3 regions of the Plantibacter cousiniae (nom. nud.) genome follow, and region 1 is predicted to be linked to each of the others. Evidence: riboswitches for the same ligand, from Rfam matches in the RefSeq annotation. Region 1 holds a riboswitch; each other region holds the start of a gene.
What was found. Region 1 has a riboswitch for cobalamin ahead of cobO (cob(I)yrinic acid a,c-diamide adenosyltransferase). Riboswitches for the same ligand answer to the same signal wherever they lie in the genome.

Region 1 (2,254 bases):
TTTGCAGGAAAACCGTGCGCGTCTCTGCCACACCGTCCTTGTCTACGTCGCGCAGCAACGTGATGCGGTTGGCGCTGGGCACACCGGCACCGGCGCGGCCCATGACTTTTTCCATCACCCAGCCGCGAATGCCTTTGGAGTCATCCGGTTTGGCGGGCGAATTGGTTTCTGCGACCAGCACGTCACCGTTGGGCAACACATACAGCCAGCGCGGGTGGTCGAGGTTTTCGGCGAACGCAGCCACTTGTGTGCCCGGCGCGGCGACCGGCTTGGCGCCTTTTTCCCAGCCTACGGCAGGGGCGATGTTGACGGTCGGGATCAGCGTCTTGTTGGGCTCCGGCAGCTTGGGCGAGGGGCCTGTTCCATCCGAGACTTGCAGTCTCGAAGACTCGCCGCAGGCAGCGAGGCCGCCGGCGACCAGAAGCAACACTGCGTAGTGGGGGCTGAGTTTGAACATTGTCGATCTCCATTAACAAGGGCATGGTCCAGTAACTGATAGAGGCACCGCCAACCCGCTAGGTTCAATCACGTTCCGCGGCGACGGTGTCGATTGACGCTCCCGGTCCAACCCTCTACCCTTCGCGGTTTGTTTCAGGTGCTCTGCAATCCCCGATTGGCAGAGTGAAACAGGGAAGCCGGTGTGGGTCGACAGATCCGATCCCGGCGCTGCCCCCGCAACGGTAAATGAGTCAAGGCTGTGCCTGACGCCACTGTGTTTCGACATGGGAAGGCGCGCAGCCGGGGTGACCCGCTCATGAGCCCGGAGACCGGCCTGAATCACTCAATGACATCACGGAGGGTGATGTTCTGTGCAGGGCGTTGCCGTGCTGTCCAGTGCTGTCCTTCCGTCTGTTGTCGCCTGCCCCGAGCGGAGAACCCAGATGAACGAATCCCCCGAACGCGACGAACGCCATCTGGCGCGCATGCAGCGCAAGAAAGCCGTCATGGACGAGCGTATCGCCAGCTCGCCCAACGAGTGCGGCCTGCTGCTGGTATTGACCGGCAATGGCAAGGGCAAGAGCAGCTCGGCATTCGGCATGCTCGCCCGCGCCATGGGCCACGACATGCAGTGTGGTGTGGTGCAGTTCATCAAGGGCCGCAACAGCACGGGCGAAGAAATGTTTTTCCGCCGTTTCCCCGAGCAGGTGCGCTATCACGTAATGGGTGAGGGCTTCACCTGGGAAACCCAGGATCGCCAGCGCGACATCGCCGCCGCCGAAGCCGCCTGGGCCGTGTCTCAGGAAATGCTTCGCGATCCGGCCATTGGTCTGGTGGTGCTCGACGAACTGAACATCGCCCTCAAACATGGCTACCTCGACCTTGAACAAGTGCTCAGCGACCTGCAGGCACGTCCGCCGATGCAGCATGTATTGGTGACTGGCCGCGGTGCCAAAGCCGAATTGATCGACCTGGCCGATACCGTTTCCGAGATCGGCGTGGTCAAGCACGCGTTTCAGGCCGGTATTCGTGCGCAGAAAGGTATCGAGCTGTGAACCCTTCATCATTGAGCGCATTGCAATGAGAGCCCCGCGTGATTGTCCGGCGGTATTGATCGCTGCGCCTGCCTCCGGGCAAGGCAAAACCACGGTGACCGCTGCACTGGCACGCTTGCACCGCAACCAGGGGCGCAAGGTCCGGGTGTTCAAGTGCGGCCCGGACTTTCTTGACCCGATGATTCTTGAGCGGGCCAGTGGTGCGCCGGTCTATCAACTGGACATGTGGATGGTCGGTGCCGATGAAAGCCGTCGTCTGTTGTGGGAGGCGGCTGACGAGGCGGACCTGATTCTGATCGAAGGGGTCATGGGGCTGTTCGACGGCACGCCGTCGAGCGCCGACCTGTCCCGGCATTTTGGCGTGCCGGTACTCGGTGTGATCGACGGCACGGCCATGGCGCAGACGTTTGGCGCACTGGCGCTGGGCCTGGCGCGCTATCAGCCTGATCTGCCGTTCGCCGGCGTGCTGGCCAATCGCGTCGGCACGGTACGCCATGCGCAGTTGCTGGAGAACAGCCTGACCGAAGGCCTGCGCTGGTACGGCGCACTGTCCCGGGAAGTCGGCTTCGAATTGCCCAGCCGTCATCTGGGGTTGGTCCAGGCCAGTGAGCTCAATGATCTGGACGTGCGTCTAGACATGGCTGCTGCGGCGCTGGCCAGTACCTGTGAAGTGGCTTTGCCGCCGGCCGTGACCTTTACGGCGCCCGACCCGGTTCATGCCGAACCGCTGCTGCGCGGCGTACGCATTGCCATCGCACGCG
Region 2 (2,254 bases), on a different contig from region 1:
GCTCAAGTGCCTGCAGGCTTTGCTCGAGCAGATCGCGCAACAGCGCAGCCGAGCAGCCGCGCCGACAGCCCAGCCCGGCGACCAGAGGTGCGCCGGGTTGAAGGGTAACTGGATCAGGCCTGATGCAGGTCGACATGGTCGGCGTGCACATCGTTTTTGCGGAACAGCCAGGCACTGATCAATCCCAGAGCGACCCAGAACAGCGCGTTGGTCAGCAGCGAGGCCATCATGAACTGCGATTCCAGAGCCTCGGGAGCCAGGCTTTCATGGACCAGCGGCTGTGGCGCGCCAAGCACATGCGGGACCAGCAGAATCGCCACACCCAGTGCTTTGAGCAGCCAGTTCTGGCCGAACACCAGTAAGGCCAGCCCGACGGCAGTCGACGCAGCAGCGCCGAGCCACCATAGCTGACGCTGACTCAACTCGGCGGCGGCCGTGCCTGGCAGTTCGGGTGGCAGGCCAAGGGTCGGGGCCAGCACGAACACGGCAAAACCGGCCAGCCCCCACCATGCGCCTTGCACGGTGCGACCCGGTGCCCGCAGGGTGTAAAGCCCGGCAAGCATCAGCGCAAAGCCCACCGCGACCACCAGGTTACCGCCGGTGGTGGACAGCACACGCTGCCAACCGTTTTCGGGCTCCCAGGCCGCTTCTTCATGGGCATGGCTGTGTTCGGCCAACGCGCCGCCCGTGTGCTGATGCAGTTGCTCGGCAGGCGCGTTTTCGTAGGTCTCGGCCTGCTGGATCAGCGGCACCACCCACAGGCTTTGCAGCAGGGTCAGCAGCAGGGCGGCGAGCAGGCCGGTGAAACCTGCGGTGTAGGCGATTCGCTTGAACATTGTGTGGCCCTCAATGGCAAGGAAAGGCAGCGCTGTGACGGGTGTCGTGTGCCGCGTTGTGCACGGCCGCGATGTGCGAGAAACCGGCGAAGTACACCAGACAGGCGCCGAGAAGCGCAGCGCTGATGGCGGCTGTCAGGCGTTGAGTGCGTGTGGAACTGGGCGCGGCGGCGTGGCTGCTGATGGTCGACATGGCGTTCCCTCTTGTTGGTAATCGGCAAGTGGGCCACGTGCAAAAGAACCTGCCGGCAGATGCCGGAGGTTTCAACTGCGCCCGCCCACCGCGGGTTTGTCATTGCAAGCATATCGGGCCGGTCTCCGGGCTCGCGAGGGGCCAGGACGTCAGTGCGTCAAAGCCTGCAAGGTCACCTTCCCATGCCAGCGGCACAGTGGATCAGACCTACTCTCGCTTACCGTTGCGGGGGCAGCACCGGACTTGCTCGACAACGCGAGCGCACCGGTTTCCCGTTTCACCCCGTGAGGGGCACCCGAAACAAGGCGCACAGGAGAGCATGGGCGGCGGGGCAGCGTCAATCTGAACGATTGACCTGTCTGCAGTCACTGCGTAGCCTTGCTGACTCGAGGTTCTCCCCGGGTAAAACATCACCCAGTGGAGCTAAGACGGGAATGCGGTACAAGCCGCAGCTGCCCCCGCAACTGTAAACGGTCATGTTCATTGCACAGCCACTGCTGCGGCGGGAAGGCGCGATGAATGCGTGTCGGCGTTTCTCACTGCCTGCCGCACGCCGCCGTGAGCCAGGAGACCTGCCTCGAACGGGCCGCACATGCTGCGGCCCTGGAGAATTCTCACTACAACCGGGCGGGGTGATCCGGTGGCGATCCGATCTGCGTGTCCTGCATGCGGTTCTCGTCCTGTTTGCCCGCCGCATTGCCAAAGGGCACCTGATGAAAACACTGGCCAAGCTTCCCGTCACCATCGTCACCGGCTTCCTCGGCTCGGGCAAGACCACCCTGTTGCGGCATATGCTCGACAACGCCGAAGGGCGGCGCATTGCGGTCATCGTCAATGAGTTCGGCGAGCTGGGCATCGACGGAGAAATCCTCAAGCAGTGCACGATCGGCTGCACCGAAGAAGAAGCCAACGGCCGGGTGTACGAACTGGCCAACGGCTGCCTGTGCTGCACCGTGCAGGAAGAGTTCTTCCCGGTCATGCGCGAACTGGTCGCGCGCCGTGGTGATCTGGACCATATCCTGATAGAAACCTCGGGGCTGGCGCTGCCCAAGCCGCTGGTCCAGGCTTTTCAATGGCCGGAAATCCGCAACGCCTGCACGGTCGATGCGGTGATCACGGTGGTCGACAGCCCGGCGGTACTGGCTGGTACTTTCGCTGCCTTCCCTGATCAGGTCGATGCGCAGCGCAAACTTGATCCCAACCTGGACCACGAGTCGCCCCTGCA
Region 3 (2,254 bases), on a different contig from region 1:
CGGCCCCGCAGGCCGCCGCGACAATGGCGCGGGTCAGCCGGTAGTTCCAGACGATGCCTTCGTCTATAGGGTCGAGTACATAGCCAGCGCCCCAGAGTTTGTTGGCCAGCACCTGGAAAACCACGTTCAGGCTGATCGAGGTTTCACCGATCGCGGCCCCGATCATGATCGCCAGCACCAGCACTGCCGAGACCCAGAGCACATGAACCAACGCTATCGGCAATCTCATTTGGCAGCGTTGAAACGGTTGGCGGCGTCAGCCAGTTCCTCGAAGCCGGTAAACAGACGCAGGCCCGCCTGCATACCCTCGGCGTCGATGATCACGATCCGGTCATGCTTGACCGCGTCCATGTTGCGGGTCACCGGGTCGGTCTTGAGGAATTCGATTTTTTTCAGGTAATCGTCGGCCGGGAAGCGGCGGCGATCCATGCGCGCGATGACCAGAATGCTCGGGTTGGCCTTGGCGATGGTTTCCCAGCCCACAGTCGGCCATTCCTCGTCGGACTGAACGATATTGCGCATGCCCAGGCTGTTGAGCATGAAGTCCGGAATGCCTTTGCGACCGGCCACGAAAGGGTCGCTGGCGAGGTCGGAGCTGGAGAACCAGAACAGCGCCGAGACGTCATTGGCCTTGTTCTGCCGGACGTTGGCGATCGCTGCGCTCAGGCGGGCCTTGAGGTCGGCAACCAGCGCGTCGCCGCGATCCCGCACATCGAAAATCTGCGCCAGTTGCTCGATGCTCTTGTAGATGGTGTCGATGCGGAACGGCTCCAGGCGTGTGCCATCGGCACCGACCAGATTGTCCTTGCCTTCGCAGTCGGACGGCAGGATGTAGGTGGGTATCTTCAGGTCATGGAACTGCTCGCGGGTGCCGACCACGCCCTGTTTGCCGACCATCCACTCCAGTTGCACGGCCACCAGTTCCGGTCGCTTGCCAATCACTGCCTCGAAACTGGGCTCGTTGTCGGCCAGGCGCTCGACCTTGTCGTTCTGCGCCTTGAAGCGTGGCAATACATTGTTGAACCACAGGGAAGTGCCGACCAGTCTGTCGCCGAGGCCCAGTTCGTAAAGCATTTCGGTGCCGGCCTGGCCAATGGTGACGGCCTTGGTCGGCGCATGCTGGAAGGTCAGGGTCGCGCCACAGTTTTCAAGGGTCAGCGGGTACTGAGTGGGGGCGGCGAGGGCCAGGGTGGACAGCGTCAGGCTGGCAGCGAGTGCGGCGAGGCGGGGCAGCGACATGAAATGCGGTCTCCGTTGGAGCAGGTGCCAGGGCGCAATGCACATCAGGAAACACATCCCCGGATGATCACCGGGCACGACAGGAAATGCCGACGCGTGCGGATGTCCTTCCCGGACACCCCGCCGGTTAGTGGATTGAAGCGGGTCGGCAGGTCTCCTGACTGACACGTCATCGCTAGGCTCCGGCCTTCCCGGATCACGATCCAGTGGCAGTCATGGAGCAGGCTCGGTGCCTACAGTTGCGGGGGCAGTTTCGTTTTTCGCCTGGTGAGAAAGGCGTGCGAATTCCCTGTTAGTTCCTCTCGGAAACCGACGCGCGGCATGGTAAACGATAAGCGTTTTAGTGGCTAATCCTTTGCGCACAGCTGCTGCAGCACACGGTCTGTCAGTCCAAAACCGTCCCGATGGGCACGGAACTTTCGGGAAAAACGCTTAAATTATCTTCATGTTCACGTCCGTAAAACCGCAAAGGCCCATTCCAGAGCGTTCGCGTGAAAAACATGGCGCTGGGCCACAACACGTTTTTCACATCTTCTTCACCGCATCGGGACGATGCTGAACCTATCTTGCCTGCATGGGAGCGGCATAGACCTCGGGCACTCCCTAGGTCAACGCCACACATAGGTTCATGGCAGGAGTGGTCCCTTGACCGACACGATAATCAACAAGAATGTACTTCCCCGTTCGGGCATCAGTCAGCGCTACAAATTGCATCGGCACATCGTATCGATGTCCGTTGCCGTCGTGCTGACGGCTATCTGTGCATGGTTCTACTCGGCGTTCTCAGGCGTGCATGTGGTGGACCTGGGGGTCGGCAGCAACCTGAGCGTTTCCGGCCTTCGCGAGCACTGGCGGCAAGGCAATGTGGTGGTGATGATTCGCCACGCCGAACGCTGTGACCGCTCGAGCAACCCGTGCATGAGCGACGCCGACGGCATTACCTCCAACGGCCGCGACGCCGCTTTGGCGGTGGGCGCCGGGTTGCAGAAAATGGGCATGGACCACGCGCGCATGA

Region 2: linked by a shared signal. The riboswitch ahead of ACW55A_RS19705 (CbtB domain-containing protein) and the one ahead of cobO (cob(I)yrinic acid a,c-diamide adenosyltransferase) in region 1 are both predicted to bind cobalamin.
Region 3: linked by a shared signal. The riboswitch ahead of ACW55A_RS19225 (ABC transporter substrate-binding protein) and the one ahead of cobO (cob(I)yrinic acid a,c-diamide adenosyltransferase) in region 1 are both predicted to bind cobalamin.

The regions. Positions count from the first base shown of each region.
Region 1 is NZ_CDRVEU010000017.1:74,839-77,092, reverse strand. Features, by position in the region: gene ACW55A_RS25965 (PQQ-dependent sugar dehydrogenase) at 1-457, opposite strand, end outside; cobalamin riboswitch at 577-790, shown strand; gene cobO (cob(I)yrinic acid a,c-diamide adenosyltransferase) at 882-1,493, shown strand; gene ACW55A_RS25955 (cobyrinic acid a,c-diamide synthase CobB) at 1,519-2,254, shown strand, end outside.
Region 2 is NZ_CDRVEU010000010.1:252,454-254,707, forward strand. Features, by position in the region: gene ACW55A_RS19695 (cobalamin biosynthesis protein) at 1-136, opposite strand, end outside; gene ACW55A_RS19700 (CbtA family protein) at 114-836, opposite strand; gene ACW55A_RS19705 (CbtB domain-containing protein) at 847-1,029, opposite strand; cobalamin riboswitch at 1,129-1,343, opposite strand; cobalamin riboswitch at 1,402-1,623, shown strand; gene cobW (cobalamin biosynthesis protein CobW) at 1,743-2,254, shown strand, end outside.
Region 3 is NZ_CDRVEU010000010.1:137,891-140,144, forward strand. Features, by position in the region: gene ACW55A_RS19220 (FecCD family ABC transporter permease) at 1-229, opposite strand, end outside; gene ACW55A_RS19225 (ABC transporter substrate-binding protein) at 226-1,239, opposite strand; cobalamin riboswitch at 1,370-1,568, opposite strand; gene pmrG (lipopolysaccharide core heptose(II)-phosphate phosphatase PmrG) at 1,885-2,254, shown strand, end outside.